DNA from 4 places in the Bradyrhizobium sp. MV1.5 genome. Region 4 is predicted to be linked to each of the others. Evidence: predicted binding sites of a transcription regulator. Region 4 holds the regulator's gene; each other region holds the start of a gene.
The links. The regulator LexA, encoded in region 4, represses DNA repair genes until DNA is damaged. The targets are predictions, from matches to a motif close to TGTTCNNNNTGTGTTCNG.
Positions count from the first base shown of each region.

Region 1: AC0L2J_RS21280 (ImuA family protein) is a predicted target of LexA. The motif match lies at 2,103-2,120, and genes of this name have one in related genera.
Region 2: recA (recombinase RecA) is a predicted target of LexA. The motif match lies at 4,204-4,221, and genes of this name have one in related genera.
Region 3: uvrA (excinuclease ABC subunit UvrA) is a predicted target of LexA. The motif match lies at 5,738-5,755, and genes of this name have one in related genera.

Region 1 is NZ_JBVVPL010000023.1:1,213-9,128, reverse strand. It holds gene AC0L2J_RS21290 (UdgX family uracil-DNA binding protein) at 1-786, opposite strand, end outside; gene AC0L2J_RS21285 (putative DNA modification/repair radical SAM protein) at 786-2,021, opposite strand; gene AC0L2J_RS21280 (ImuA family protein) at 2,185-2,973, shown strand; gene AC0L2J_RS21275 (Y-family DNA polymerase) at 2,870-4,462, shown strand; gene AC0L2J_RS21270 (error-prone DNA polymerase) at 4,459-7,916, shown strand, end outside.
Region 2 is NZ_JBVVPL010000019.1:67,599-75,514, reverse strand. It holds gene gcvP (aminomethyl-transferring glycine dehydrogenase) at 1-2,660, shown strand, start outside; gene recA (recombinase RecA) at 3,023-4,111, opposite strand; gene AC0L2J_RS19255 (hypothetical protein) at 4,361-4,528, shown strand; gene AC0L2J_RS19250 (DUF2798 domain-containing protein) at 5,248-5,505, opposite strand; gene AC0L2J_RS19245 (hypothetical protein) at 5,779-5,985, shown strand; gene AC0L2J_RS19240 (DUF6894 family protein) at 6,077-6,310, shown strand; gene AC0L2J_RS19235 (hypothetical protein) at 6,320-6,574, opposite strand; gene AC0L2J_RS19230 (hypothetical protein) at 6,680-6,991, opposite strand; gene AC0L2J_RS19225 (PaaI family thioesterase) at 7,352-7,816, shown strand.
Region 3 is NZ_JBVVPL010000012.1:159,215-167,130, forward strand. It holds gene AC0L2J_RS14630 (ABC transporter substrate-binding protein) at 1-978, shown strand, start outside; gene AC0L2J_RS14635 (branched-chain amino acid ABC transporter permease) at 1,083-1,958, shown strand; gene AC0L2J_RS14640 (branched-chain amino acid ABC transporter permease) at 1,960-2,886, shown strand; gene AC0L2J_RS14645 (ATP-binding cassette domain-containing protein) at 2,886-4,367, shown strand; gene AC0L2J_RS14650 (ABC transporter substrate-binding protein) at 4,408-5,649, shown strand; gene uvrA (excinuclease ABC subunit UvrA) at 5,822-7,916, shown strand, end outside.
Region 4 is NZ_JBVVPL010000027.1:43,080-50,995, forward strand. It holds gene AC0L2J_RS23485 (alpha-hydroxy acid oxidase) at 1-204, shown strand, start outside; gene AC0L2J_RS23490 (HAD family hydrolase) at 213-845, shown strand; gene AC0L2J_RS23495 (molybdopterin molybdotransferase MoeA) at 1,428-2,639, shown strand; gene lexA (transcriptional repressor LexA) at 2,816-3,517, shown strand; gene AC0L2J_RS23505 (hypothetical protein) at 3,924-4,358, shown strand; gene AC0L2J_RS23510 (ComEC/Rec2 family competence protein) at 4,497-6,776, opposite strand; gene AC0L2J_RS23515 (DUF2171 domain-containing protein) at 6,872-7,105, opposite strand; gene AC0L2J_RS23520 (nuclear transport factor 2 family protein) at 7,191-7,577, opposite strand; gene AC0L2J_RS23525 (glutamine--tRNA ligase/YqeY domain fusion protein) at 7,597-7,916, opposite strand, start outside.

The DNA.
Region 1 (7,916 bases), on a different contig from region 4:
ATCGGTTGCGGCATTGGCGATCATGGCGCCGGTCATGCGCTCGGCATCCTCGATCAGAGGCTTAATGATCGAAGCCTCGGGCAGGTTCCTCCAATATTTCTTCGGCATTTCCGTTTGCATCGCCTTCACCTTCAGGCGGGCGGGATTGAAGATGCTGGCGTAGTAGCGCCGCCAGGTGTCCTCCAGCCGGTCTTCGCTCGGCGCCTCGCTCTTGCTGACGCCTGATGTGAACGAGAGCGCATGGCCATCCCAATGCGCGCACAAATCGGGCGTCAGGATCGACCATGGCATGTCGGCAAAGCGCTTGGCGAAGAACGGCGCGGCGAGTTCGACGATGTGATGCTCCGGCTCGAACCACGCAACGTAGTGTGCTTCACGTTCCCTGCCGATCTCGCGGAAGCGCACGAAGGCATGCATCTTGTGCTCGTCGCGGTAGACCGCCTTTGCCATGGCCATGACTTGCGCGACATCGGGATCGGTCGCGACCTCGATGAGATCGTGATTGTCCTTCAGCCGAAACAGCAGGCGATAGAGGATCGCGAAACGCTCGGGATCGCGATGCAGGATCGCGGCCTTGGCGAGCTCGACGAATTTTGCAGGCACGTTGAAGGTGCCGTCGCCAGCCGCCGGCAGCGGAGACGGCGAGGGCGTCGCGAACAGCTCCGCTTCGCCGCCCTGCACGGCCCAGGTGACATCGGCCGGTTTCACCTGATGAAGCACGAGGTTACGCGCGGCTTTGCGCCAGCCGTCGAAATCGGTTTCGCTCTCGAGGGTGATGTACTGCATCAGAAGCCAAATCCCAGTTGCGTTGCCTTCGGCTTGAACCGTTCGATCAGCCGTGCCTCGTCGAGGCGATGCGGCGTAGGCCGGTGATCGCTGAGGACGATGAACGGCAGCGCTTTATTCCGGGGCACATGCAGCCGCGCGAGATCGGCGACACGGATCGTGGTCGTGCGGCGCGCCGCGATGATGCGCTCGACCGTCTTGGTGCCGAAGCCCGGCACGCGCAACAATTCCTCGCGGCTGGCGCGGTTGACGTCGAGCGGGAAGCGGTCGCGGTGGCGCAGCGCCCAGGCGAGTTTTGGATCGATGTCGAGCGGCAGCATCGCGCTGTCGTCGACGATCTCGCCGACGTCGAAGCCGTAGAACCGCATCAGCCAATCGGCCTGATAGAGTCGGTGCTCGCGCAGCAAGGGCGGCGCGCGCAGAGGCAGCGCGCGGCTGGCATCGGGGATCGGGCTGAACGCGGAATAATAGACGCGCCTCAGCCGGTATGAACCGTAGAGATTGGCGCTGGTGTGGAGGATGGTGTGGTCGGAGGCCGCGTCGGCGCCGACGATCATCTGCGTGCTCTGGCCGGCCGGCGCGAAGCGCTGCGGCTTGGCTTTCGTCTTCGCGCTGCGGTTTTCCTCGGCCTCGTCCAGCTTCAGCCGCAGCCGGCCCATGGTGCGGCGGATCGCGCGCACGTCTTTCTCGGGCGCGAATTGCTGCAGGCTCGTCTCCTGCGGCATCTCGATGTTGATGGAGAGACGGTCGGCATATTTGCCGGCCTCGGAGATCAATGCATCGTCGGCCTCGGGGATAGTCTTGAGATGGATGTAGCCGCGGAAGTGATGCTCCTCGCGCAGTTTGCGCGCGACGCTCACCACTTGCTCCATGGTGTAGTTGGGGTTGCGGATGATGCCGGAGGAGAGAAACAGCCCCTCGATGTAATTGCGCCGGTAGAAGTCGAGCGTCAGCTTGACCACTTCGTCGATGGTGAAGCGGGCACGCGGCACATTGGAGGAGGCGCGGTTGACGCAATAGAGGCAATCGTAATTGCAGGCGTTGGTCAGCAGCACTTTGAGCAGCGAGATGCAGCGGCCGTCCGGCGCGTAGGAATGGCAGATGCCCATGCCGGGCGCGGTCGAGCCCATGCCCTTGCCGTCGCTGGAATCCCGCCTCTCGGTGCCGCTGGAGGCGCAGGACGCGTCGTACTTGGCGGCGTCCGCCAGGATTTCCAGCTTGCGTTGCACGTCCATAGTTGTAATCCCTTTGATTCAGCTCATGAATCCCAAGGCCCGCCAATTCGATTGACTCCCGGGGCGTCGTTAGCTTTATATTAGAACATATCATGAACAAATGAGCTAGCCGCTGGTTCTCTTTTTGAGAGCCATCGGCAATCACCCTTGAGGAGCGGCGTATATGAGCGGCGCACGAACAAGCGCGCTTGCAGCCTTGCGCGGCCAGATCGAGCGCATCGAGACGGCGGAGGTCGTGCATCATCGTGACCGTGTCGCGCTCGGCCATAGCGAGGCCGACAGCGCGCTGAAGGGCGGGCTCGCGCGCGCGGCAATCCACGAGGTATTTTGCGAAGGACGCCAGGGCGCAGCCGCGACCGGCTTTGTCACCGGCCTTGCGGGGCGCGTGACGGTGCGCAAGCCACTGCTGTGGGTGCGGCAGGATTTTTCAGACATTGAAACCGGTGCGCTGTCGATGAGCGGGCTCGCCGAGATCGGTCTCGATCCGCGCCGCATGGTGATGGTACGCGCTGCCGACGTGGAGAGTGCCCTGCGCACGTCGGCCGATGCGCTCGCCTGCGACGCGCTGGGCGCGGTCGTGCTCGAGCTCTGGGGTGAGACCAGGCAGTTCGATCTCGTAGCGAGCCGCAAGCTGACGCTGGCTGCGCAATCTTCCGGTGTCACCGGTTTGCTGCTGCGGATGGCCGCGCAACCCTTGCCCTCGACCGCCGAGACCAGATGGATGCTTCGCGCGGCGCATTCGCCGCCGGGGCCGGTGTGGAGTGCCTGGGGCGCGCCGCGCTTCGATGCCGAGCTCCTGCGCAATCGTCATGGCCCCTGCGGCCGGTGGATCATGGAATGGAAATGTGATGAGTGCCAGTTCTCTGAATCGTCGGCGTATCCTCAGCCTGTGGCTGCCGCGCCTGCCCATCGACCGGATCCAGCGGTTCTTCGACGGCGTCGGGCTGGGTAGAACCAATGATCCGAGCATCGTCGTCATCAAGGACAGCAACGCGTTGGTGATCCATGCGCTGGACGACGCCGCCGAGCGCCTCGGTCTGTATATCGGCCAGCCCCTGGCCAATGCCCGGGCGATGTGTCCGGATCTAAAGGTGTTCGACGCCGATGCCGTGGCTGATGCGAAGACGATCGGCGACATCGCCGACTGGTGCGACCGCTTCACGCCGCTGGTGGCGCTCGATCCGCCGCACGGGCTGTTTCTCGACATCACCGGCTGCGCGCATCTGTTTGGCGGCGAGGCCGCGCTGTTGCAAACCCTTGTCCGTGCCCTCGATCGCCAGGGCTTTGCCGTCAGCGCGGCGATCGCCGGTACCTCGGTCTGCGCGCGCACGCTGACGCGGCAATCTTCAGGGACCATCGTTGCCGATGGTGGGGAGGCGGCGGCAATCAGCCGGTTTCCGGTGTCCGCGCTCGGCGCGGGCGAGACTATCAGCACCGGCCTGCGTCGCGCCGGTCTGAAAACCATCGGCGATGTCGCCTCGCGCACGCCGAGCGAAATCACGGCGCGGTTCGGTGCGCGGTTCTCCACGTTGCTCGCGCATGCGCTGGGGCAGGGCGATGCGCCGATCAATCCACGAAAGCCGCTGCCCGATTACATCGTGGAGAAACGCTTTGCCGAGCCGATCGCGACCGACACCATGATCGCGATGACGCTGTCGCGCCTCGCCGACACGTTGATCGCGTCGATGGAGAAGCAGGGCAAGGGCGCGCGCCGGCTGGAGGCCACCTTCTTCCGCACCGACGGCGCCGTGCGCGCGATCATGGTCGAAACCGGGCGGTCGGTGACGCGGAGCGCGGTCGTCGACCGGCTGTTCCGCGAGCGTCTCGATGCACTCGCCGATCCGCTCGATCCCGGCTTCGGCTTCGACATGGTGCGGCTGTCGGCAAGCCGCACCGAGATCGTGGTACAGGAGCAGCGCGATCTCGACGCCCATGTCCACGACAATGACGAGCTTGCCGCGCTGATCGACCGCATCGCCGCGCGCATCGGCGGAAAGCGCATCGTCGTGCATCTGCCTGAGGATACCCATATCCCTGAGTGTGCGGTGCTGGTGGCGCCTGCCCAGCATCATCTCGCCGTGGCGATGCAGGCCGAATGGCCCGCGCGCACCAAGAGTGAGCCGCCGCTGCGTCCGTTGCGGCTGTTCGACAAGCCTGAGCCGATCAATGTGCCGTTCGCGACCGTCCCCGACGGGCCGCCGCATCAATTCACCTGGCGTCGCGCGCAGCATGCGGTGGTGCGGGTGGAAGGCCCCGAGCGCATCGCCATGGAATGGTGGCGGCAGGACGGCAAGCAACTGACGCGGGACTATTTCCGCATCGAGGATGCCGAAGGCCTGCGCTTCTGGATCTTTCGCGATGGTCTTTACGAGGGGGAGTGCTTCGACGGCGACGGCAAGCCCGCTCCTCCCGGTTGGTATGTGCACGGTCTCTTCGCATGAACACGCCCGCTTATGCCGAGATCGGCATCACCACGAATTTCTCCTTCCTGCGCGGCGGCTCGGATCCGCGCGACTATGTGCATCAGGCCAGCATCCTCGGCATTCCCGTGATCGGCATTGCCGATCACAACACGCTCGCTGGTGTAGTGCGTGCCTACAAGGAGCTCGACAATGACGAGGTGCTGCACAAGCCGAAGCTTCTGATCGGCACGCGCATCGTCTTCATCGATGGGACGCCCGATATCCTGGTCTATCCGCGCGACCGCGCCGCCTATGGCCGGCTGTGCCAACTTCTCACCAGGGGCAAGCGCGGCGACGACATCACGCGGATCGCGAAGGGCGAATGCCATCTCACCTTCGCCGATCTCCTTGCGTTTTCCGAAGGCCAGCTCCTGATTCTGACGCTGCCGCATCGCTTCGATGCGGCGCAAGCGCAGGACCTTCTCGCCAAGCTGAAGACCAGTCGTGCCGAGGGCGTGTGGCTGGCGGCGAGCCTGGTCTATCGCGGCGACGACCGCCGTCGCCTCGCGCAGCTCGATGATCTCGCCGCAAAAGCAAAAGTGCCGCTGCTTGCGACCAACGAGGTGCTCTATCACCACCCCGCGCGCCGTCCCCTCCAGGACGTGCTGACCTGCATCCGGGAGAAAACCACGATCGAGGCGGTCGGCCGGAAGCTGGAAGCCAATGCAGAACGGTTCCTGAAGACGCCCAGGGAGATGGCGCGCCTGTTCCGTGATTTCCCTGAGGCGATCGCGGAGACTATGCGCTTTGCGGACAAGGTCACCTTCTCGCTCGACCAGCTCAAATACCAGTATCCGGATGAGCCGGTACCACGGGGCAAGACCGCGCAAGGGCATCTGGAGGATCTGACCTGGGCCGGTGTCGACAAATATTTCGATGGCGAGATCGACGACAAGCTGCGCGCCACCCTGAAGAAAGAACTCGCGCTGATCGCCGAGCTGAAATACGCGCATTACTTCCTTACCGTGCACGACATCGTGCATTACGCCCGCAGCCAGAACATTTTGTGCCAGGGGCGGGGATCGGCGGCTAATTCGGCGGTCTGCTACGTGCTCGGCATCACCTCGGTCGACCCGACCAAGGTCGATCTGCTGTTCGAGCGCTTCATCTCCAAGGAGCGGCTGGAGCCGCCCGACATCGACGTCGATTTCGAGCATTCGCGGCGCGAGGAGGTGATGCAATATGTCTATCGGCGTTACGGCCGTCATCGCGCCGCGATCATCGCCACCGTCATTCATTATCGCCCGCGTAGCGCCATCCGCGACGTCGGCAAGGCGCTGGGCCTGACCGAGGACGTCACCGCGGCCCTCGCCGATACGGTGTGGGGAAGCTGGGGCAAGGGCCTCAACGACATGCAGGTCAGGCAGGCCGGCCTCGATCCGCAAAATTCCATGATCAACCTCGCGGTCGAGCTCGCGACCGAGTTGATCGAATTCCCGCGTCATCTGTCCCAGCATGTCGGCGGCTATGTGCTCACGCAAGACCGGCTCGACACCTATGTGCCGATCGGCAATGCCGCGATGGACGATCGTACCTTCATCGAATGGGACAAGGACGATGTCGACGCGCTCAGCATGATGAAGGTCGACGTGCTCGCGCTGGGCATGCTGACCTGCATCCGCAAGTGCTTTGATCTGATCGAGCAGCACAAGGGTGAACGCTGGATGCTGGCGAGCGTCCCGCAGGATGATTCCAAAGTTTACGACATGCTGTGCGACGGGGAGTCGCTCGGCGTGTTCCAGGTCGAGAGCCGCGCGCAGATGAACATGTTGCCCCGGCTGAAGCCACGGACCTTCTACGATCTCGTGATCGAGGTCGCGATCGTGCGGCCGGGACCGATCCAGGGCGACATGGTGCATCCCTATTTGCGGCGGCGGAACGGCTTGGAAAAAGTGAACTATCCATCGCCGTCACCGGAGCATGGCGACAAGGACGAGCTTTACAGAGTGCTGCACAAGACGCTCGGCGTGCCCTTGTTCCAGGAGCAGGCGATGCGGATCGCGATCGAGGCCGCGAAGTTCACGCCGGAGGAAGCCAACGGCCTCCGCCGTGCGATGGCAACGTTCCGCAATGTCGGCACCATCGGCAGGTTCGAAGACAAGATGATCGGCAACATGATCGCGCGCGGTTATGCGCCTGATTTTGCCAGAAACTGTTTCGAACAGATCAAGGGTTTTGGCAGCTACGGTTTTCCGGAGAGCCATGCCGCAAGCTTCGCGCAGCTTGTCTATATCTCCTCATGGCTGAAGCATTATCACCCTGATGCATTCTGCTGCGGCCTCCTGAACTCGCAGCCGATGGGCTTTTACGCCCCGGCGCAGATCGTCAGCGACGCTCGCAAGAACGGCGTCGAGGTGCGCGATATCGATGTGTCCTACAGCTTTGCGCAGAACACGCTGGAAGAAGGAAGTGGCAAATATTGCGCCGTGCGTCTGGGCTTCCGCCAGATCGACGGTTTTCATTGGCTCGATGAGGATGAGGAGCGATTGAAATGTCTCCAATCGTCATTCCCCATTGGGCAATTGCGCAATGTGGGCGCGCCGCTTGGTGCGAGCGCGGAATCCATCGGACCGCGTACGCCTGGAGGCGTGGATTCCGGGTTCGACGCTCATGCCTCGTCCCGGAATGACAAGTCGAAAGACTGGGCCGACCGCATCGTCGCCGCCCGCAACCGCCGGCCCTTCACATCGTTGGAAGACTTCGCCCGCGACACCGGCCTGCCCAAGCGCGCGCTGATCCTGCTGGCTGATGCCGACGCGTTCCGCTCGCTCGGGCTCGACCGCCGCGAGGCGCTGTGGCAGGTGCGTCGCCTGCCCGACGATGTTCCGCTGCCGCTGTTCGAGGTGGCCACCGCACGCGAGCAGCCGGACGAGCACGCCAGGCCGTTGCCGGTGATGCCGCGCGCCGAACAGGTGGTCGCGGACTATCAGACCATTCGGTTATCGCTGAAGGGGCATCCGATGGAATTTTTGCGCGAGATGTTTACGCGCGAGCGCATCGTCGCCTGCAAGGACATCAATCATGAGAACGAGCGGCGCCGCGTCCGCTGTGCCGGCGTCGTGCTGGTACGGCAGCGGCCGGGCAGCGCCAGCGGCGTCGTGTTCATGACACTGGAGGACGAAACCGGCATCGCCAATATCGTGGTGTGGCCGAAGATCATGGAGCAGTACCGGAAGGAGGTGATGGGCGCGCGCCTCATCCTGGTCGAGGGCTACATCCAGAGCAGCCCCGAAAAGGTGACGCACCTCATTGCCCAGCGCATGATCGACCGCTCGCACGATCTGGTCGGCCTCGCCAACGACGCCCTCGGCCGCGAGCATCCGGTGCCGGCAGGCGCCACTGTGGTCGAACCGCTTAACGACGATCCCCGCGCCCACACGGATGCGCCCGCGCAAAAAATCCGCCATCCCCGCAACGTCCGCATCCTGCCGCC
Region 2 (7,916 bases), on a different contig from region 4:
CGCATATGGCCGAGCTCGCCGCCCAGAACCAGGTCTTCACCTCCCTGATCGGCCAAGGCTATTCCGGCACGATCCTGCCCGCAGTGATCCAGCGCAACATTTTGGAGAACCCGGCCTGGTACACGGCCTACACGCCCTACCAGCCCGAGATCAGCCAGGGCCGCCTCGAGGCTCTGCTCAACTTCCAGACCATGATCTGCGACCTCACCGGGCTCGACGTCGCCAACGCCTCGCTGCTCGACGAGGCCACCGCTGCCGCCGAAGCGATGGCGCTCGCGGAGCGACACTCGAAAGTTGAAGCAAGAGCCTTCTTCGTCGACAAGGACGTGCATCCGCAGACGCTCGCCGTGATGCGCACCCGCGCGGAGCCCCTGGGCTGGACCCTGGTCGTCGGCGATCCCCTCACCGATCTCGACAAGACCGACGTGCTCGGTGCGCTGCTGCAATATCCGGGCAGCTCAGGCGCTGTGCGCGACCTCAGGCCCGCGATCGCCAGCCTGAAGGCCAAGGGCGCGCTCGCCATCATCGCCGCCGATCTCCTTGCCCTGACACTGCTCGCCTCGCCCGGCGAGCTCGGCGCCGACATCGCGATCGGCTCTGCCCAGCGCTTCGGCGTGCCGATGGGCTATGGCGGACCGCACGCGGCCTATATGGCAGTGCGCGATGCGCTCAAGCGTTCGCTGCCCGGCCGCATCGTCGGCCTCTCCGTGGACTCGCGCGGGATGCCTGCCTATCGCCTCGCGCTGCAGACCCGCGAGCAGCACATCCGTCGCGAGAAGGCGACCTCCAACATCTGCACCGCGCAGGTGCTGCTCGCCGTGATCGCTTCGATGTATGCGGTCTATCACGGCCCCGAAGGCCTTTCGCAGATCGCACGCAATGTGCATCGCCGCGCGGCCGTGCTGGCTGCAGGCCTGCGCAAGCTCGGCTTTGCGCTGCAGTCCGATAGCTTCTTCGACACGCTCAGCGTGGATGCAGGTAGCAAACGTGCCGAGATCGTCGCGCGCGCCGCTGCCGAAAAGATCAACCTTGGCGTCGGCGAAACCGCATTGCGGATCGCGCTCGACGAGACCACCACGCCAGCGGCGGTGGAAGCAGTCTGGCGCGCCTTCGGCGGCCAGCTTGCCTATGCCGAGATCGACGCCACCACGCGTGAGGCGCTGCCGGAGGCGCTCAAGCGCGCGACCTCTTTCCTCACCCACCCCGTCTTCCATGCGCATCGCTCAGAAACCGAGATGCTGCGCTACATGCGCAAGCTCAGCGACCGCGACCTCGCGCTCGACCGCGCGATGATTCCGCTCGGCTCGTGCACCATGAAGCTGAACGCGACCACCGAGATGATGCCGCTGACCTGGCCCGAATTCGGCTCGCTTCATCCTTTCGCCCCGCGCGAGCAGGCGCGCGGCTATCACGCGCTGTTCGCGCGCCTGGAGAAGTGGCTGTGCGACATCACCGGCTATGACGCGATCTCGCTGCAGCCGAATTCCGGTGCGCAAGGCGAATATGCCGGGCTTCTGGCCATCCGTGGCTATCACGCGGCGCGTGGGCAGAGCCATCGCAAGATATGCCTCATCCCCTCCTCCGCCCACGGCACCAACCCGGCCTCGGCCGCGATGGTCGGCATGGACGTGGTGGTGGTCGCTTGCCAGAAGAACGGCGACGTCGACGTCAACGATCTCCGCGCCAAGGCCGAGAAGCATTCGAACGACCTCGCCGCGGTCATGATCACCTATCCCTCGACCCATGGCGTGTTCGAGGAGCACATCCGCGAGATCTGCGACATCGTGCATGGCCATGGCGGCCAGGTCTATCTCGATGGCGCCAACCTCAACGCGCAGGTCGGGCTGTCGCGGCCCGGCGACTACGGCGCCGATGTCAGCCATCTCAACCTGCACAAGACCTTCTGCATCCCGCATGGCGGCGGCGGCCCGGGCATGGGACCGATCGGCGTCAAGGCGCATCTCGCGCCGTTCCTCCCGGGCCACCCCGTGACGGATGGGAAAGCGCCGGTCGGGCCCGTGTCGGCCGCACCGTTCGGCTCGGCCTCGATCCTGACCATCTCCTACATCTACATCCTGATGATGGGCGGCGAAGGCCTCAAGCGCGCCACCGAGATCGCGATCCTCAACGCCAACTACGTCGCAGCAAGGCTCGATGCGCACTTCCCGGTGCTCTACAAGAACGAAAAGGGCCGCGTCGCACATGAGTGCATCGTCGATCCCCGCGGGCTGAAGACGACGTCCGGCGTCACCGTCGACGACATCGCCAAGCGCCTGATTGACTACGGCTTCCATGCGCCCACCATGAGCTTCCCGGTGCCGGGCACGCTGATGATCGAGCCGACCGAATCGGAATCCAAGGCGGAGCTCGATCGTTTCTGCGACGCCATGATCGCGATCCGGAAGGAAATCGCCGAGGTCGAGGCTGGCCGCTTCAAGATCGAGGCGTCCCCGCTGCGCAACGCCCCCCACACCGTGCACGACATCGCGGACGACGATTGGAAGCGCGCCTACACCCGCGCCGAGGGCTGCTTCCCCGCGGGCACCTCGCGCACCGACAAATACTGGTCCCCGGTCGGGCGCGTCGACAACGTCTATGGCGACCGCAATCTGGTGTGCTCCTGCCCGCCGGTGAGCGATTATGCGGAAGCGGCGGAGTAACACGCTGCGTAGGATGGGTAGAGCGTAGCGAAACCCATCACTGCATTCCGTTCTAAGGATGGAAAGTGCGATGGGTTTCGCTTCGCTCTACCCATCCTACAGCCTACGGCACACGATTTTATTTATCTAAGGCCCAACCAGCAATCGGCTTTCGCGATCCCATCGCCACAGCCGTTCGTTGGTCAGCTCCGTGCCACCCCGCCAGCGATAGATCCGGTTGTGGCGCCACATGTCGTCTTCGGGCGCAACCGCTTCATCGCGACCCCCGAGCGCGACCAAACCCAAACGAAACAGGCGCCGAAGACGTCGGCAACTCAACGTCCTCAGCGCCCGCTCCTCGCGAAAAACTTTACTGTTGAAGCTTACTCGTCCCCCGGCTCCTCGCCGTCGGCGTCACGCTCGGGGCTGCCGGCGAGAATCTGCTCGGCGATCAGGCCGGAGTTCTGGCGGATCGAGGTCTCGATCTTGGCGGTGATGTCGGGGTTGGCCTTCAGGAACGCTTTCGAATTCTCGCGGCCCTGGCCAAGACGCTGGCTGTCATAGGAGAACCATGCGCCGGATTTCTCGACGATGCCGGCCTTGACGCCGAGATCGAGGATCTCGCCCATCTTGGAGACACCCTCGCCGTACATGATATCGAACTCGACCTGCTTGAAGGGCGGCGCCAGCTTGTTCTTGACGACCTTGACGCGCGTGGTGTTGCCGACCACTTCGTCGCGCTCCTTGATCGCGCCGATGCGGCGGATGTCGAGGCGGACGGAGGCATAGAATTTCAGCGCGTTGCCGCCGGTGGTGGTTTCCGGCGAGCCGTACATCACACCGATCTTCATGCGGATCTGGTTGATGAAGATCACCATGGTATTGGACTTGTTGATGGAGGCCGTCAGCTTGCGCAGCGCCTGGCTCATCAGACGGGCCTGCAGACCCGGCAGCGCATCGCCCATCTCGCCCTCGAGCTCGGCCTTCGGCACCAGCGCCGCGACCGAATCGATCACCAGCACGTCGACCGCGCCGGAGCGCACCAGCGTGTCGCAGATTTCCAGCGCCTGCTCGCCGGTGTCCGGCTGCGAGATCAGGAGCTCGTCGATATTGACGCCCAGCTTGCGTGCATAGACCGGGTCGAGCGCGTGCTCGGCGTCGATGAACGCGCAGATGCCGCCCTTCTTCTGCCCTTCCGCCACCGTGTGCAGCGCCAGCGTGGTCTTGCCCGAGGATTCCGGCCCGTAGATCTCCACGACGCGCCCCTTCGGCAGGCCGCCGATCCCGAGCGCGATATCGAGCCCGAGCGACCCCGAGGACACCGCCTCGACATCCATCGAACGGTCGTTCTTGCCGAGCTTCATCACCGAGCCCTTGCCGAACTGCCGCTCGATCTGGGAGAGTGCGGCGGCCAGAGCTTTACTCTTGTCCATGGAGGATCCTTCGACGATACGCAGGGCAGTGGTGGACATCGGGTCGTGCTCCTTATGACGAGGATTCGCGTGAGGGACAAACGATTGGCGAGGCGGCGCGGCGATAAAACCAATGTACCCCATTTGTTCTAGGTTCGCAATATGTTCTTTTGCGATTTTGGTCTTGCCTGACACGCATCAAAGACGGATGAGCCGCGCGCCGTCAGAATTCCGTAATCCTGCGGCACCGAACCTTTCGCGGTCTGCGGTCTTCTCTTGGACGGGACCGCAACTCTGGGGACCTCAGTCATGACGGACAACATGCATCACGATACGATCCGGCGCATTCCGCTGCTGGAGGCGGCGCGGGAGGAGATGAGCAAGTTCGAGCGCAAGGAAAACGAGTTCCGCAAGAAAGACCGCGAAGAGCGTGCCGCCGAACTCCATTTGCCGCTGGACGCGATCAAGGTTCATTAGCCGCCGGGACGAGGGCGGCGGAGCCGAGGCCAGCCGGCCGACGCGTCAGGCGTGGCGGTGTTCGCCAGCGGCAACGCGCCGGCGACGGTGCCGGAGCGGCCGTCCGTTGATCTCATGGAATCGGCACGGGGATCGAGATTCGGATGGCCATGGAGGTGAGTCCGAGCCGATGAGGTATCTAAATACTACCAGTAGGCCATTGATTTCATGGTGGAATTTGTAGGCGGGCTACTGTGCATGGGGTTGTTTTCGTGTTTTGAAAGGCGCGCATGGGCCTTCCACCCCGAGCCGTCTCCCGCAGCCAACACCGCCTACAGCAGAACCAGCAACCCGATCCCAATCACCAGCACGACGAAGCCAGCCGCCGTCGCGGCGGCGAATGACCGCTCTACGTTGTCCATGATGCCACCCCGTTGCCGGCACGCCACGTTTCCCCCATGGCAGCACCGTCGCTGCGAAATCTCGCCTGCCGTTGTGTCCTGAGTTGTGCGAACGGATGTCGAAATTGGGACCGGTGCAGGGCCAGTGTGCGGCCCCCGAGCTCTGGCTTTCGCTGCCGCCGTCGGGCCTTGTCAGGCTGTCGTAAGCTGAGCCGGCTAGGGTCGTCCGGCTATGGTGTTGCAGCCCAGCACCTCAGCCTCCAATAACTTTCTCCCCGCTTGGCTTTCCCAAGCGGGGTTTTTTCATGCTTATCTTCTTGCAAATTTTCTTGCCGATTTTCATGCCGGCCGGCCGGTTTGCGAACCGCCCTCCTCCCGCGTCAGGCGCAGCGAGAAGGCGCGGATCGCCGGCGCCGCGAGCAACACGATCGGCAGCATCGCCGCCCATGCGATCAGCCACGACGTCAGCCAGTGCGCGAGGAAGTCCAGCGCGTTCCCCACGGGAAGGCTGGCGATGCCCGCGGCGACCAGCGAGGTCAATCCGGACTGGATGATTCCGAACACGAAATGAGAATAGCGGCGGGGAATGCCCAGCATGACGCGCCCATGTTGCTGACCGTCATCGGGCCAAGCAAGCCACATGCCGCCGCGTTCCGGAAGGCGCCCTTACCCATCCCAGGAACTCTGTTCTTGGTCGGAGAACCACGGGCATGAGGTCTCGCGCCACCGAGCGCGGCCGGCGTTCGGAAGTGCGTACGCTTGCGAGATAGCCGTGGGCTATCCGGGACTTACCGACAGATTTAGCTTTCGCTGGAATATAATGCCCCCCAGCATGTTCTCAGTGATGGAAGTGAATCGTGGGAGGTGGCCATGAATCACAGGGGCATCGAGTTCACCGTCGCCAAGACGGCAATTCCCGGGATCTGGCGGTGGCAGTTCCGGATCGGCGAGCAGATCAAGACCGGCAGGACCGAGACCAAGATCGATCTGTTGGCGATCCGGCGGGTGCAGCTGCGCATCGATCGGGAGCTGAAGGCGATCGGTCGCAAGCCGCGTCCATGGGAGGCTATTCCGTAGCCGCCCGGAATTGATCTGCCGATGGTTTGGGATTGGACTGCCGCGATTATGGCCGTGGGGACTGAGCCATCAGGCGCGATCGGTACGAACCATGCCGCTCTACTTTTTTCGAATCCGGAACGGCAGCTATTCCGGCTGTGCCGACCAGGCGTCGGAATTTGCAAATCGCGATTTGGCCTGGAGGGAGATGACCAGCCTCTGCGCCGACATGGCCGCCGGCATCGCCCGCAAGCTCCAGGAAAATTCCGAATGGCACATGGAGCTGCTGGACGAGGCCAAGGAGCCCGTGTTCCGGATCCGCATCACGTCCGAAACCTTCGAATAGGGGCCGGCGCTAGTCCGCGCTGGGCAGCCGCCGCATCGTGAATTCGATGTCGCCGCCGGGCAGCTCGCGCCAGGTCTCGACCGCGCTCATATAGCCGGCCTTGGGGTAGCGGGCGAAGAAAGCCTGCGCCCTCTCCCGCGCCGCCGCGCGCGGCAGCGTGAAGGTCTCGCGCAGATAGCCGTCGCCGGCCGTCGGGCCGGGCTTGCCGCCCATCTTGCGCCGGCGCGCCATCCGCTCGGCGAGATCCCGCGGACGATCGGCCATGCCCTGTCCTCCTCGACGCAATGCGCTCCCGCGCAATGTAGGAAGCAGGCCGATCAAAGAGGAGTCCCGGCCGAAGGCGCCAGCCGCCTCCGATCGGCCGGAAGGTCAATTGGCAGTCGTGCCGGATTTCTTCTTCGGCGCCCCGGTTGCGGCCGACGCCTTTGGCGGCGCCGGTTGTTTCGGCGGGTCGGAGCGCATGCCGCCCCAGGGATCGCTGGACGCCTTGGAATCCGGAATCTTTTTCAGCGTTTCCTTGTAGGCCTTGTCACGCTCGGCTTCCGCGGCCTTCTCCTCCGGGGTCTTGCTAGGCCCGTCTTGTAGCAAATTGATATTGGGCAGTTGCGCAGAGGCCGGTCCCGCCAGCACGGTCGGTCCCGCCAGAACAGCCAGCACCGCGGCCACACGGAAAAGCTTCATCATTGACTCCTTGATCATCCATGACGGCGCGGGTCGCCCGCGCCTTGTCACCCCTGTCACAACCGCAGGGGCCGCTCGGCCCGCTAGAGCCGGTCCGATCGGCACGATTTCGGCGCGTGGAGCCAGTCGTCCCAGATCGGGCCGCACTTGGTGCACCCGTTCAGCAACAGGCCGAGCCCGGCCAGACAAAACACGAGGACATACCGACGCAACATCACCCACCCATACCCACTCCGTGGCATCATACCGGGCGAAGTCAGGCATTTTCAAGCCGACGGGACCCGCGGCAGACCGGGTGACTTTGCCGCGCCGGCCCGCTCGGAATGCCGAACATCCGACAATACGGAGGGAACGACAGCAATGCCATCGCAGCCAGAAGCCGAGTTCGGCATCACCGAGGCCCGACGCATCCTCGGCGAGGTCTTTGCGCCCTGGGTCCAGGATCTCAACCTGTCGGTCGAGCGCATCGAGCACCTGCCGCCGCCGGACGTGCCGGACTGGCAGCCCGCAGCGCTTCTGCGGATGCCGTTCTCGGAACGGCTGTGCCGCAACGGCGGCGTGGTCTGCGGCCAGGCGCTGATGGCGCTCGCCGACACCGCGATGGTGATCGCGAACCTTGCCGCCAACCGCGGCTATCGTCCGATGACGACGGTCGACCAGACCACGCATTTCATGCGCGCCGTCTCCTCGTCGGACGTGCTGGCCGACGCCCGCGTGGTGCGACTCGGGCGCACCATGAGCTTTGGCCGGGTCACGCTGCTCTCGGCCACCGACAACAAACCGGTGGCGATGGTGTCGAGTGCGTTCGCGATGCTGCCGGGGTGAGCATCTTCGAAAGAAGAAAGCCGCATGAGCGCAAAGCGCACCGCGGCTCTCGATGGCGTCATGTCGAGACCGGGAAACGCGGTTGTGATCTCGCGTCGCG
Region 3 (7,916 bases), on a different contig from region 4:
TTCCAGCGCGCGGTGAACGAGGACAAGGTCAACGCGGTCATCGCCAGCTACATCAGCGAGGTCGTGCTGGCACTTGAGCCCTGGGCCTCGCGGCTGAAGACGCCGTTCGTCACGCCCGGTGCCGCGTCCAACGAAATCAGCAAGAGCGTGCATGCCGACTACGAGAAGAACAAATACACCTTCCACGGCTATCTGACCTCCGCCGCGCTGGCGCTTTCCGTCTGCGACGGCGCCAAGGACCTGCTGGTCGACAAGATGCACATGAAGACCGCGGTCATCATGAGCGAGGACGCCGCCTGGACCAAGCCGCTCGACATCGGCTACGAGGAATGCCTGCCCAAGATCGGGCTGAAGGTGCTCGACCACATCCGCTTCTCGCCTGATACCACCGACTTCACGCCGATCTTCAACAAGATCGAGGGCTCCAAGCCCGACGTGATCATCACCGGCATCTCCCATGTCGGCGTGCAGCCGACGGTGCAGTGGAAGAACCAGCAGGTGCCGATCCCGATGTTCGGCATCGCCTCGCAGGCCACCAACGAGACTTTTGGCAAGGACACCAATCAGGCGGCGGAAGGCGTGCTCTACCAGGGCGTCTCTGGCCCTGGCGTCGCGGTGACGCCGAAATCGGTGCCGTTCGCCGAAGCCTTCAAGAAGAAGTTCGGCAACTATCCCTCCTATGCCGGCTACACCGCCTATGACGAGGTCTACTACATCGCCGACGCCGTGAAGCGCGCCGGTTCGACCGACGCCGACAAGCTCGTCGATGCTTTGGAGAAGACCGACTGGGAAGGCACGATCGGCCGCGTCCAGTTCTACGGCAAGGACGATCCGTTCACGCACTCGATCAAATACGGCAAGGGCCTGATCACCGGGCTGATGCTGCAATGGCAGGGCGGCAAGCAGAGCGCGGTCTGGCCCAAGGAAGTCGCCAAGGTCGACATCAAGTTCCCGAGCTTCATCAAGCTCTCGAACTAGCGGGACACGCTCCCGGGACCAGCTCCCGGGAGCTTCCACATGCGGGTCCCGCCGCACGTCGCTCCAGCAACATCGTCTCTCATCATTCAGATTGCCAACCCTAGATGCGTGCTTTCCAGATTCTGATCGATGGCTTCGCCATCAGCGCTCTCTATGCTCTCGGTGCCACCGGTTTCACGCTGATCTTCGGCGTCTCCGGCGTCCTCAACCTCTCCCACGGGGCCATCATGGTGGCGGCAGCGGTGGCGGCCTGGGCCGCCGCGAGCATCCTGAATGTCGGCACCTATGCCGGCGCACTGATCGGCGTAGGTGTCGCCCTTCTCACATCTTTTGCCACCTATTTCGCGGTGGTGAAGCCGATCCAGGACTCCCGGCGCATCCCGAATGAAGAGAAGGAAATCTTCGTCCTCACCGGCACGCTGCTATGGGGGATCATGATCCAGGAGGTGATCGCTTATTTCTTCACCAACAACGCCAAGACCGTGCTGCCGATCGTCGAGGGTGTCGTCGAAATCCTCGGCGTACGCACGCCCAGCAATGAGATCTTCACCGCGATCGTGTGCTGCTTCGTCATCGCGCTGTTGTGGCTCCTGGTGAACCGCACCCGCACCGGCAAGGCGGTGCTGGCCGCCTCGATGAACCCGCGCGGCGTCACCCTGCTCGGCCTCGAGCTCACCAACATCTATGTCGTGGTATGGGCGATCTACGGCATTCTCGCCGGCATCGCCGGCGTGCTGCTCGGAATGTTCCTCGGCGTCAGCTCCTACAGCGTCGGACCGCTGACCGCGAGCGCGTTCTCGATCGTCGTGCTAGGCGGCCTCGGCAGCGTCTCCGGCTCGCTGATCGCGGCGTTCGTGGTCGGCTATCTCGAAACGCTCACGGCCTATCTGGTCTCGCCGGCCTATCGCACCATTCCGGCGCTGCTGCTGCTCGTGTTCGTGATGTACATCCGGCCCCAGGGCCTTCTGGGGAGGCGCTGAGATGGCCGGCTTCTTTACGACACGCCTGTTCTTCATCTCGCTCGCGCTGGTCGTCATCGCGGCAACGCTTCCGCTCTACGTCTCCGGCTACGTGCTCGGGCTTCTCACCGTCGCCTTCTATTTCGGCGTGTTCGCGATGGCGTGGGACCTGCTGTTCGGGTTCGCCGGCGAGGTCAATTTCGGGCCGACCTTCCTGATCGGCGTCGGCGCCTACACCGCGGGCATCCTCAATGCCCAGTTCGGCTGGTCGGTTTACGCCTGCATCGTGCTCGGCGCGCTCGCCTCCGTCATCGCCGGCCTCGTGCTGGCGCTGCCGGCGCTCCGGGTGCGCGGACCGTATTTCGGCCTGACCACGCTGGTCGCGGTGCTGATGCTGCAGAATTTCATCGTGGTGTTCGCCGACCTCACCGGCGGCGAGATCGGCCTGACTATCCCCGACGTCATCACCATCAATGCCGGCGCCAATTACTGGATCGCCCTCGGCTTCATGACGATCTCGGCGGCCATTCTTTATGGCCTGTCGCAATCGCCTGTTGGCCTGGTGCTGCAAGCCAGCGGCCAGGACCCGGTGCAGGCCGGCGCGCTCGGCTTCAACATCGTCAAGCACAAACTCGCCGCCTTCATCGTCAGCGCGTTCTTCTCGGGGCTATCGGGGGCGCTGCTGGTGTTCTACTTCGGCACCGCCTCGGTCGGCACCGTCGTCGACGTGGCGGTCGGCGTCAACGTGATCGTGTCGGCCGTGCTCGGCGGCCGGCGCACGGTGCTTGGCGCGGCGCTGGGCGCGATCTTCCTGATCGTCGCTGGCGAGTTCTTAAGGCCCACCGGCGAGCTCGCGACCTTTATCGTTTCGGCCGTCGCGCTGCTCGTCGTGCTGTTCTTCCCCGGCGGCTTCCTCGGAGCGGCCCTCTCGCGTGAGGCGCGCTCGTGATGGATATGCGATCTTCAAACAGGGCCGTGCTCGAAGTCCGCGGCCTGACCAAGCGCTTCGGCGGACTGACGGCGGTGAAGAACCTCGGCTTCGAGGTCAATAGCGGCGAGATTTTTGGCCTGATCGGGCCGAACGGCTCGGGCAAGTCGACCGCAATGAAGAGCGTGATGGGCATCGAGCGCCCGACATCAGGCGAGGTGATCTTCGAGGGCGAGGACGTGGCCGGCCTTCCCGCGCACAAGATCGCGCGCAAGGGTTTTGGCATGGTGTTCCAGCATTCGCGGCCGCTGAACCGGCAGACCGTGCTGGAGAACATCATGGTCGCGCTGCTGCCGGACAGCCTGTTCATGCTGTTTCCGGACAAGGCGCTGGTCGAGCGCGCCAAATGGATCGCCGACCGCGTCGGGCTCGGCAACGTCATGAACCGCCGCCCGCCGACGCTGCCCTTTGCCGACCTGCGCCGGCTCGAGCTCGCCAAGGCGATCGCGCGCGATCCGAAGGTCGTGCTGGTGGACGAGCCCTTTGCCGGGCTGACGCGCGCAGAAGTCGACGTTTTCTCCGACCTGATCCGCAGCTTTCGCGACGAGGGCCGCGCGGTGATGCTGGTCGACCACAACGTCAAAAGTGTCGCGGCGCTGGTCGACCGCGTGCTCGCGATGTATCTCGGCGAGGAGATCGTCACCGGCAAGGCCGATGACGTCATGAAGAACGAGACGGTGCGGCGGGTCTATCTCGGTGGCGCCATCGAGACCCATGCGCGACCCGAGACCAGCTTCAAGGACAAGGTGCCGCTGCTCCAGGTCGAGAATGTCAGCGTGTTCTACGGCAAGGCGCAGGCGCTGGAGAACGTCTCGATCCACGTCCATGAGGGCGAGTTCGTCTCGATCGTCGGCCTCAACGGCGCCGGCAAGACCACGTTGTTCAACACCATCTCCGGCTTCCTGCCCTATAGCGGCGAGATCGTGCGCAGCGGCGAGAAGCTGCGCGGCACGACGCCGGCGAAGATCGCCCGCAGCGGCCTCGTGCAGTGCCCGGAATCGCGCGAGCTGTTCGGCGAGATGAGCGTGCGGGAAAACCTCGATCTCGGCGGGCAACATCTGGCCGACGACAAGCGTGCGGTACAGCTCGCATGGCTGTTCGAGCTTTTCCCCATCCTGAAAGAGCGTCAGGGCCAGATGGCGCAAACACTCTCCGGCGGCGAGCAGCAGATGCTTGCGATCGGCCGTGCGCTGATGATGCAGCCGCAGATCCTGATCCTGGACGAGCCCACGCTGGGCCTCGCCCCCGTCATCCTCGAGCTCCTGTCCAAGGCCCTGGAGAAGCTGCGGCAGACGACGTCGATCACGGTGCTGCTCGGCGAGCAGAACGTGACCTTCGCGCTTCCGCATGCCGACCGCGTCTATGTGCTCGAACATGCAAGGATCGTCTGGGAGGGCGATCCGGGCCGCTTCGCCGCGGAGGCTGGCGCCGATTTTCTCTAGTTCGCGCATACCAACAACAAAAGAAGCAAAGGGAACGACCATGCGACCATCGCCGAATTTGAGCAGCAGCTTCCTCCTCGCCTCCGCGCTGGCGCTGTGCCTCGCTGCTCCCGCCTACGCGCAGTCGAACGAACCGATCAAGATCGGCGTCATCGCCGAAGTGCAGTCGATTGCGGGTGCCGCGACGCCTGGCGGCGCGCAGATCGCCGCCGACGAGATCAACGCGAAGGGTGGCATTCTTGGCCGCAAGATCGAGATCGTGACCTACGACAACAAGAGCTCCTCGGCCGACTCGGTGCGTGCATTCCAGCGCGCGGTGAGCGAGGACAAGGTCTCCGCCGTGATCGCGAGCTACATCAGCGAGGTCGTTCTCGCGCTCGAACCCTGGGCGGCGCGGCTGAAGATGCCGCTGATCACCCCCGGCGCGGCCTCGAACGAGATCACCAAGGCGATCCATAACGACTATGAGAAGAACAAGTACACCTTCCACGGCTATCTGACCTCGGCCGCGCAAGCGCAACTCGTCTGCGACGCCGCCAAGGATCTGCTGGTCGACAAGCTCAAGTTCAAGACGGTCGCGATCATGAGCGAGGACGCCGCCTGGACCAAGCCGCTCGACGTCGGCTACGAGGCCTGTCTTCCGAAAGCAGGCCTCAAGGTCGTCGAGCACGTGCGGTTCTCGCCTGACACCACCGACTTCACGCCGATCTTCAACAATATCGAGGCCAAGAAGCCGGACGTCATCGTTACCGGCATCTCGCATGTCGGCGTGCAGCCGACCGTGCAGTGGAAGAACCAGCAAGTGCCGGTCCCGATGTTCGGCATCAGCGCGCAGGCGCTGAGCCCGACCTTCTGGAAGGACACCAATGGTGCCGCCGACGGCGTCCCGTCGCTGGCGGTCGCAACGCCCGATGTCGCCGTGACCTCCAAGACGAAACCGTTCGCGGCGGCGTTCAAGGCCAAGTTCGGCTCGCCGCCGGCCTACACCGGCTACACTGCCTATGACGAGGTCTACTTCATCACGGAGGCGATCAAGCGCGCGGGCTCGACCGATCCCGACAAGATGGTCACTGAACTCGAAAAGACCGACTACGAGGGCACGATCGGCCGCATCCAGTTCTACGGCAAGGACGACGAGTTCACCCACGGCATCAAGTCGGGTCCGACGACCGTGTCAGGTCTGGTCTTCCAGTGGCAGGACTCCAAGCAGGTCGTGGTCTGGCCCGAGAAGATCGCGGAGGGCAAGCTCAAGTTTCCGAGTTTCGTGAAGCTGTCGCAGTAACCGGCCGAGCCCGCCACCGGGCTCGGTACTGGGCACCCATCACCCTGAAAGGCCCGTCGCTTCAATCGCGACGGGCCTTCGTTTTGTGCAGAACGCAACCAGTACGCTGGCATCGGTGGACCCATCCTGCGATCCTGCCGTTAACCTCCTATGCGTGGGCCGGAGCAGCCAGATGGACGACCGACCAAGACAACCCGATGGCCTGATGCAGGATGACGGCTTCGTTCGCGTGCGAGGCGCGCGTGAGCACAACCTCAGGAACGTCGACGTCAGTATTCCACGCAACGCCCTCGTCGTGTTCACGGGCGTATCGGGCTCCGGAAAATCATCGCTCGCCTTTGGGACGATCTACGCCGAGGCACAACGACGATATCTGGAATCGGTGTCGCCTTACGCGCGGCGTCTCTTCCACCAGATGCAGATCCCCGAAGTCGACGACATCGAAGGCCTTCCGCCCGCCGTCGCGCTCCAGCAGCAGCGCGGCGCGCCGACGACGAGGTCGTCCGTCGGCAGCGTGACGACCATCTCGAACCTGCTCAGGATGCTCTATTCCCGTGCCGGCGATTACCCGCACGGACAAAAGATGCTCTATGCGGAATCATTCTCGCCGAACACGCCGGAAGGCGCCTGCCCGACCTGCCACGGCATCGGCAGGATGCTCGACGTCACCGAAAAATCGATGGTGCCCGACGACACCAGGACCATCCGCGAGCGCGCCGTCGCGGCCTGGCCCAGTGCCTGGCAGGGACAGAACCTCCGGGACATCCTGACAACGCTGGGCTACGATGTGGACAAGCCCTGGCGTGAGCTACCCAGGAAGGACCGCGAGTGGATCCTGTTCACGGAGGAGCAGCCGACCGTTCCGGTGTATGCCGGTTACACTGCAGCAGAAGTCAAACGGGCCCTGCGCCGCAAGGAGGAGCCGAGCTATCAGGGCACGTTCACCGGCGCCAAGCGCTACGTGATGCAGACCTATGCCAAGTCCGAGAGTGCGATGATGAAGCGCCGCGTCGCGCAATTCATGATCACCCAGGACTGCCCGACCTGCCACGGCACGCGTTTGAAGCCTGAGGCGCTCAAGGTGAAGTTTGCCGGCCTCAACATCGCCGAGATGTCGCATCTGCCGCTCAAGCAACTGCAAGTGGTGGTCAGGCCGTTCGCGAAAGCCTCGAGCGACAGGTCGGAAAAGGCGGTCGTGGCAAGGCGCATCTGCGAGGATTTGTCGGCGCGGCTGGCCGTCCTGCTCGACCTCGGGCTTGGCTATCTCGCCTGCGAGCGCAGCACGCCGACGCTGTCGCCGGGCGAGTTGCAGCGCTTGCGTCTGGCGACGCAGGTCCGCTCGAACCTGTTCGGCGTCGTCTATGTGCTCGACGAACCATCCGCCGGCTTGCATCCCGCCGACACCGAGGCGCTGCTGCGGGCGCTGGACCGGCTCAAGCACGCGGGCAATTCGATCTTCGTGGTCGAGCACGAGATCGAGGTAATCAGGCATGCCGACTGGCTGGTGGACGTCGGGCCGGATGCCGGCGAAGGCGGCGGGAACATCCTCTATAGTGGACCGCCCGCAGGGCTCAGTCAGGTCGCGCAATCCCGAACCGCCCATTATCTCGCCCATCCACGAAAGCCGCTGCCGACGGTCCGCCGCGAACCGAAGGCGCATCTGAAAGTCCGGGGTGTGACCCGCAACAATCTTCGCGGCCTCGACGTCGATGTCCCGCTCGGGGTTCTCGCCAGCGTGACCGGCGTGTCGGGCTCGGGCAAATCGAGCCTGATCAGCCAATTCCTCGTCGATGCCGTGGCGGAGCATCTCGGCCATACACGGACCGCGGAAGCGGATGACGACAGCCTGGCAGCACCCGCGATCGAGACATTGGGTGGCAAGATCGTCGCCGGCCTCGATCAGGTCGATCGCCTCGTGGTGGTCGATCAGAAGCCGATCGGCCGCACGCCGCGGTCCAACCTTGCGACCTATACGGGCCTGTTCGACCACGTCCGGCGGTTGTTCGCCGCGACGCCGCAGGCAAAATCCCGCCGCTACGATGCCGGGCGCTTTTCCTTCAATGTCGCAAAAGGCCGATGCAGCACCTGCGAGGGCGAGGGATTTGTCTGCGTCGAGCTTCTGTTCCTGCCCAGCGTCTACGCACCCTGCCCGACCTGCCAGGGCGCCCGTTACAACGACAAGACGTTGGAGGTGAAGGTCCGCGGAAAATCCGTCGCGGATGTGCTGGCGATGCGCGTCGACGAGGCCTTCGAATTCTTCCGCGAAG
Region 4 (7,916 bases):
TGGGCGCTGGCGGCGGCCGGCGAAGCCGGCGTGGCGCGCATGCTGGAGCTGCTCGAAGATGAAGTGCTGCGCTGCCTCGGCCTCTTGGGTGCGACCTCGTTCGCCGAGGTCAACAAATCCTGCCTGCACCAGGCGACCGCAACCAATGCGCCGAGTGTGTTCAGCGCGTTTCCGCTGTTCGACCACGAGCCGTATCGATACTGAGCGAAAGGATGCAGGTGAAATCGCTCTCTCCCGGAGCTGCGGATGCGCTCCTGTTCGATCTCGGCCGCGTGGTGCTCGATATCGATTTTTCCAAGGCGATCGCCTGCTGGGCGGGACATGCCGGCTGCAAGCCCGACGCCATCGTCGCGCGTTATGTGCGGGACAGCGAAGCCTATCGGTTGCACGAGATGGGGAAGATCAGCGATGAGGATTATTTCGCCTCATTGCGAGCCTCGCTCGGAATTGGCATTTCGGATGCGCAGTTCCTGGAAGGCTGGAACGCGATCTTCGCCGGTGAAATGCCTGAGATCTCCGAGCTGCTGCCGCGGGCAGCGAAGCAGATGCCGCTTTACGCTTTCTCCAACACCAACCGGCCGCACGTGGACCATTTCTCGAGGGAGTATGCCGACCTCCTCGGCCATTTCCGAGAGCTGTATTTGTCGTCCAGCATCGGCCTGCGCAAACCGGATGCGGAAGCCTTCGACCACGTCGTTGCGGCGATCGGCGTGCCCGCCGGGCGCATCGTGTTCTTCGATGATCTTGCTGAAAACATCGAGGGAGCGCGGGCGCGCGGCTTGACGGCGGTGCATGTGACCTCGCCGCGTGACGTCGGGAACGCGTTGAAGGCATTGGGCATCTGACGACGATCCGTCGGCGCGAAGCCCATGGAAGGTGCGCCCGACGGAACTAATTCGAAAGATTTTGGAACCAATCACTTTGTGCATTTTTATACAGAGTTCCCGGAACAGAATACCGTCTTCAGGAGTCTACAGCCCGTTGGGACTTCTACGAACGGGTGCATCACCGTGTTGGGCAAAAACTACCTCACTAGGCAGGCCTCTCTTCTCCTTGAATTCGCCAGGACAACTTCAGACTCGGACCTTTCCGCCAAGCTCGTGAGCAAGGCCGCCGACCTGAAATCCCAGGCCGATCCGCTGCCAGACAAAGACCAGGGGCCGAAGGCGCCCGACGTAACTCCCGGGCGGGCAGGGAGCTGATCAGTGGCGCTCGTCGTTCTCCTCTTGTCATGATTTTCGTCGCTTCCATGACCACTCTCCTGCCGATCCGTCACCTCGTGCCCCGACGCGCTTAATGCCGCCTTCCGGAACAATGTGAAGCGGCGGGACGACTGCGCCCGCTGAGCCGTTTTTGCCTCCGCGCCCGCGCTCGGCTAGAAGACTTGCGGAACATTCGCCCGAACGTGCCGAGCAGGAGTTTTCGCCGTGGCCTTGATGCCGGTTTCCGATGCGCTTGCCGCGGTGCTGGCGGGTGCAGAGCCGCTGCCGGAAGACATGATTTCCCTCGACGAGGCCTACCATCGCGTGCTCGCGCGTGACGTCGCCGCGCGACGCACGCAGCCGCCGCAGGCGATGTCCGCGATGGACGGCTACGCGGTGCGCGCGGCCGATGCCGCGACGATCGATTCGGAGCTCACCGTCATCGGCGAAGTCGCGGCGGGCCGGCCGTTCGCGGGGACGGTCGGCGCCGGCGAGGCCGTGCGGATCTTCACCGGCGGCGTCGTTCCCGCTGGCGCGGACGCCGTCGTGATCCAGGAGGACACGGTCGCCGCCGGCAAGCGTATCACGATCAAGGAAGCCGCGGTCGCCGGACGGCACATCCGCCGCGCCGGCGTCGATTTCCGCGAAGGCGACGTGCTCCTGCGCAAGGGAAGCCGTCTCACCGAGCGCGACCTCGCGCTCGCCGCCGGGATGAAACATCCGCACCTTGCCGTTTTCAGGCGACCGAAGGTCGCGATTCTCGCCACCGGCGACGAGCTGGTGATGCCGGGCACCACGCCCGGCCACGGCCAGATCGTCTATTCCAACGGCTACGCCCTGCACGCGCTCGCCCGCAGCGAAGGCGCCGAGACCATCGACCTCGGGATTGCCGCCGACACGCTGGAGGCGACCACCGCCGGCATCCGCCGCGCCCGCGAGAGCGGCGCCGACATCCTGATCACGACCGGCGGCGCATCGGTCGGCGACCACGATCTGGTCCAGCAGGCGCTGCGGGACGAAGGCATCGCGATGGCGTTCTGGAAGATCGCGATGCGGCCAGGCAAGCCGATGATGCACGGACGACTCGGCGCAATGGGTGTGATCGGCCTGCCGGGCAATCCCGTGTCGTCCTACGTGTGCGCTTTCCTGTTCATGGTGCCGCTGATTCGCGCCCTGTCGGGCCGTTCGGTGATTCACCATCGCCGTGAACGCGCCGTGCTCGGCCGCGACGTCGGCGCCAACGACCAGCGCGAGGACTATCTGCGGGCGCATCTGGAGGAGCGTGACGATGGCACACGCGTCGTTCTTCCCGTCAATCATCAGGACTCTTCGCTGCTTGCGAATCTCGCTGCAGCGCAGGTACTTCTCGTACGCGCACCATTCGCGCCGAAGGCCGAGACCGGCACGGCTTGCGAAGTGTTGCGGCTCCCCGTCTGAGCGCCTCGGCAACGCGCGTTCCGCGAAGTTTGCCCTGTTCACGGTAAATTAAGCAGTTGCGGAACATGTATCGAACATATAGTGTCCGTTCATGATTTGTTTCGAGCATGTAGCGGCTTATGGCCGAATTCAGCGTCTCGGAATCGGACGACATCAACCGGGGGACTTTGGTCGAGATGTTAACGCGCAAACAATACGAGCTTCTGCGGTTCATCAGTGAACGTCTGAAGGAAAGCGGCGTACCGCCCTCCTTCGACGAGATGAAGGATGCGCTCGACCTGCGCTCGAAGTCGGGCATCCATCGCCTGATCACGGCGCTCGAGGAGCGTGGCTTCATCCGACGCCTGCCCAACCGCGCCCGCGCGATTGAAGTCATCAAGCTGCCGGAGCTCCAGGCGGCCGCCGGCAGCCGCCGCGGCTTCACGCCGAGCGTCATCGAGGGCAATCTCGGCAAGGTGCGTGCGGGCTCCAGCCTGCCCGCTGACGAGGGCGAACGTCCCGTGGCGGTGCCGGTGATGGGCCGCATCGCGGCCGGCACGCCGATCGAGGCATTGCAGACCCGCAGCCATACCATCAGCGTACCGCCTGACATGCTCGGCTCGGGCGAGCATTACGCGCTCGAAGTACGCGGTGATTCCATGGTCGAGGCCGGCATCCTCGACGGCGACATGGCGCTGATCCAGCGCAACGAGAGCGCTGATACCGGCGACATCGTGGTGGCGCTGATCGACGACGAGGAGGCGACGCTGAAGCGCTTCCGCCGTCGCGGCGCCTCGATCGCGCTCGAGCCCGCCAACGCAGCCTATGAGGTCCGCATCCTGCCGCCCGACCGGGTGAAGATTCAGGGCAAGCTGATCGGGCTTTACCGGAAGTACTGATACCGGGAGTACTTGATGCGGGAGTGCTTCATACGGGAAGTACTACATGCCGGCCATCGCCGGTCAGAGATTGGAGCGGATCATCGTCCGCTCCGGCTGGATAGTCTTTCTGGTTCTGCACAGACTATCCGGCCCTTTGTCCGGCACTCGCTCCTCGCGACGCCCAGGAAACAGCACCGCTTCGCGGCTCGAATGTTCGCGGAAACAGCGGCTAGCACGCGCCTCCCAAATGCATCGCAGCGTGCTTTGTTCCTATTGAATTCGGGAAAGATAATGTGATCGCGGCTCGCTGAGACCAGCCGCAGATTTGCCCACAACCAAGCAGAGCGTTCGTGCTTCAACTCTGATAGAGGCCTGCGCCTCGATTGAGAGACGCGGGTTGCTATCCCAGCATGAGGAGCACCCGATGTGTGACTACAGCCTGCATGCCGTCGCGTCGCGCCCCGCCGAAGTCGGCGAGACGATTGTCACGACAAGCTTCCGCGGCACCTCGACGCGCGGCTTCGCCTCCGCAGCCGATCCGTCTGTTGCGGTCTGCCTGCTGCCGGGAACGGAGCTGGCCTTCGCCGACGACGTCCGCTACGACAATCGCTGGATCTGGACGCGCACCATCAACTCCCGCGTGGGCAAGTTCGGCAAGATCGATCCGCACGTTCCCGACCGCCATCATGACGCGATCGAATTCCCCGACGGCAAATACGTGCTGGTGACGCAGCTCGTCGAAGGCCAGCGAGCGACCGTGCTGCAACTGCCGGTGACTCAGTCGGTCACCGAGCGCGAGAACAAGGCGCAAATCATCGCCGACAGGCAGCCGACCGTCACGCACCTGCCGATCGGCTGACACAGCCGCCCTCCGGCTACGAGGTCGGAGGTCAGGATTGAATCGCCATCGCCGGCCGTGGCCGGCGAGAAGGTGTGGTTTGCGCCCGGCGAATCCGAGCGGATGCGCCACCCCACTGCATTGCTCCGCACCATCAGATCAATCGTCGGCCTGCAAGTCCGTCTCCGCGGGCGTTGCGTCCTTGATGCGGGACGCGGTCGCCTTCGGCGCAAGGCTGCCGTCGAAATCACCCTCGCCAGCGCCGGCCGGCAACCAGGGGCGGCTCGTGCCTCTCGCCCTCACCGCCTGAACCACAAATCCGTCACCGCGCTGCGCCAGCGCCAGCGCGCTCTGGCTGGCGAGCCGCTGCCGATCGACCACCATCGCCGCGCAATCGGACGGCGCGGGACGTGTCGTCACCACCAGCGCGGCCCGACTGCAATCGTCCACGAGAGCGTCGACGCGCAGTGCCAGCGCGACCAGCCTCCCGTCGGCCAGTGGCGTCACGCAGCCGGATTCGTCACAGGACACGCCATCGGCCAGCGAGGCTCTGCCGGCATCGCGCGGATCGGCGTCGGCAGCGAGCCATTCCTTGAGCAGAAAGCTGTCCTTGTTGGTCCTGATCAGGTGCAGATATCCGTCCCTGCCCCGCACCGCGACGCTCGCGCCATCCCCGGCAATCAGGACGTCGGGCTGCCGCGCCGACAGTCCCCAGAGGATCGCTGCCAGCAGCACCAGGGCGCCGGACCAGCGCAGCGGCGTGCGCAACAAGCCCAGCACGATGATTCCCAGGCTCGCCGCGATCAGCGGCGCGATCCCGAACGCCGGGATGCGGCCGACCGCGCCGGGCAAGGCCGCGACCCAGCGGGAGACCGCGACCATCCACTCGATGCCGATCCCCATCAGCCACCAGAACACGCTGTCCAGCCCGAACGGCGCAGCAAGCAGCCCCAACAGTCCCGCCGGCATCACCAGCGCCGAGACCACGGGCATCGCGCCGAGATTGGCGAGCACGCCGAACGGCGTGACACGGTGGAAATGGAACGCGGCATAGGGCGTAGTCGCAAGTCCCGCAATCAGCGAGGCCATGAACAGCATCGCGATCTCGCGCCCACCCCACATCGCAATGCGCGCGGTCGCCGAATGGTCCGGCGAGGCAAACAAATTCGGCATGCCGATCTGCACCAGCGCCACCAGCCCCAGCGTTGCCGCAAACGACATCTGAAAACTCGGATGCACCAGCGCTTCCGGCGCGACCGTCAGCACGATCAGCGCGGCGACAGCGAGCGTGCGGAAGGTGATGGCACGGCGATCGACCATCACCGCGATCAGCACCACCGCCGTCATGAAGAACGACCTTTGCGTGGCGACCTCCGCGCCCGACAGCAACAGGTAGAACGCAGCGCCGACCAGCGCCGCGGCGGCCGACCATTTCTTGATGGCGAAGCCGGCCGCCAGTCCCGGAACCAAAGCGAGCAGCGCGCGCACCGCGAAGAACACGACACCGGCCACGACGGCCATGTGATAACCGGAGATCGAGAGCACGTGGCCGAGACCGGAGATGAACATCGCATCGTTGACGGGCGTGGTGATCGCATCGCGTCGCCCGGTGAGCAGCGCAGTCGCGATCGCCCGGTTGTCGCCGTCGAGCGTCGCCCGGATGCGGGCATCGATCGCATCGCGCAAGCCTTGCATGAAGGCCGCATAACGCAGCCGCAAGCCGGCGGTCTCAGGGGGCGCCGCCACCGTGATTGCGCCCATTGCGAAGCCGGAGGCGCCGATGCCCTGGAAGAACATGTCGCGCGAAAAGTCGTAACTGCCGGGCCGCACCGGTGCGAGCGGCGGCATCAGCCGCGCCTTGAGCTGAACGAAGCTGCCGACCTCCGGCGCGGTGCCCTTACGGACCGACAGGCGCACGCGCTCGAGCCTGACGTCGCTGCGCTGCGCCTCCATCGCGGTGACGCGCAGCACAAAACGATCTGTACGCTCGCGAATGTCGCGGGCCTCGACGAAGCCCGACAACGACACCGAATAGAGCGCCTTTGCCAGCACGGGGTGGGCGATGCGCGCCGTCTTCCAGGTCGCGACGGCAAAGCCGGCCGCGACCGCCGCGATCATGATGGCCGGGGCGAACAACCGGCTCCGCCGCAACAGAGCCGCGCCAAGCAGGAGCGCGACGGCGCTCGTGGCAACGACCCACAGCACCGGCTCATGATCTGCGGAGAAATAAAGCGCGATGCCGCAGCCAAACGCCACGGGCACCCACGGCAACAGCCGCCCGGCGCCAGCCTCGGCGCGTAGCCACGCGCGGAGGGTCTCGGCCAGCGATGTCCAGAGGTCGAGGCCTGCAGCCGCAAGGCCGCCCGCAGACGCGGTGCGGCCCCCGGGCCACGTCCCCGCGATCCCCTGCGACCGTACCGTCCGGCCCGGCTCCGCCATTCCCTGCACTCGATAATACGCAACGAAGCGAGAAGCTACCGGAACGTGCAGGCGGGCGGATAGCGGTACGGATCAGGAACGAAAGGGCGCGACCGCTACTTTTCCTCTTCCATCGTCACCGCGACATCCGCCTTGGCCGACAGCCGGACCTTGTTGCCCTCGATGTCGGCGACGAGGCCCTTGTCGATGAAGTGATGATGTCCCTTGTGGCTGCCCTCGCCGCTGTCCTTCTTGGTCAGCTTGATGCGATTGCCTTCGACCTTGTCGACGGTGCCGATGTGGACGCCATCGGCGCCGATGACTTCCATATGCTCTGCGATGTTCTGCATGGTGGGTTCCTTGTTGGACCCACCCCAACGCGCGGGATGCAAGTTCGTTCTCTCACGAGAATGACGAAGCCGTGTGCCCGGCTGGTCAGATCAGCGGCACCTGCGACGAAGCATGGTGATTGACGATCTTCCAATCGCCGTCCTCGCGAATGATGACCCAGCTCATCTTGACCGAGAAATCGGGACGTTCGCCGGCGAGATCGAACGAGATGGTTGCAGCCATGTTGATCAGATCAGGACCTGCCCTCGCCGCATTCACTTCGGAGAACACCGCGCTCGGTTTGCGCCAGCGTGGCAGGCCATTGAAATAGTCTGCTACGCCGTCCCTGCCCTGGTAGAGCTTCGGGTTGGAGCCGAAGAAGAAGGCATTCTTCGAATACAGAGACGAGAGGGCAGCGGCGTCGAGCATGGCGAAGCCGGCGCGCCATTTCGCGATGATGGCGGAAACGATGGCGTCGGCTTCGTCGCTCATTGTGGTCTCGCAGCTCTTTTCAGCCTTTAGCCACTTCCTTCGCGAACGTGTCGCGCAGGCCGATGGTCCTGGAAAATACCGGTCTGCCGGGGGTCGAGTCCTTGTCGCGCACGAAATAGCCCTGGCGCTCGAACTGCATCGGCTCGGTCGAATTGCTTTTCGCAACCGACGCCTCGACGCAGGCATCAGCGAGAATTTCCAGCGACTGCGGATTGAGGTCGGCGGCGAAGTTCGAGGCGTCCGGGCTCGGACTGGCAAACAGCTGGTTGTAGACGCGGATTTCCGCGGGCACGGATGTTGCCGCCGACAGCCAGTGCATTGTGGCCTTGACCTTGCGGC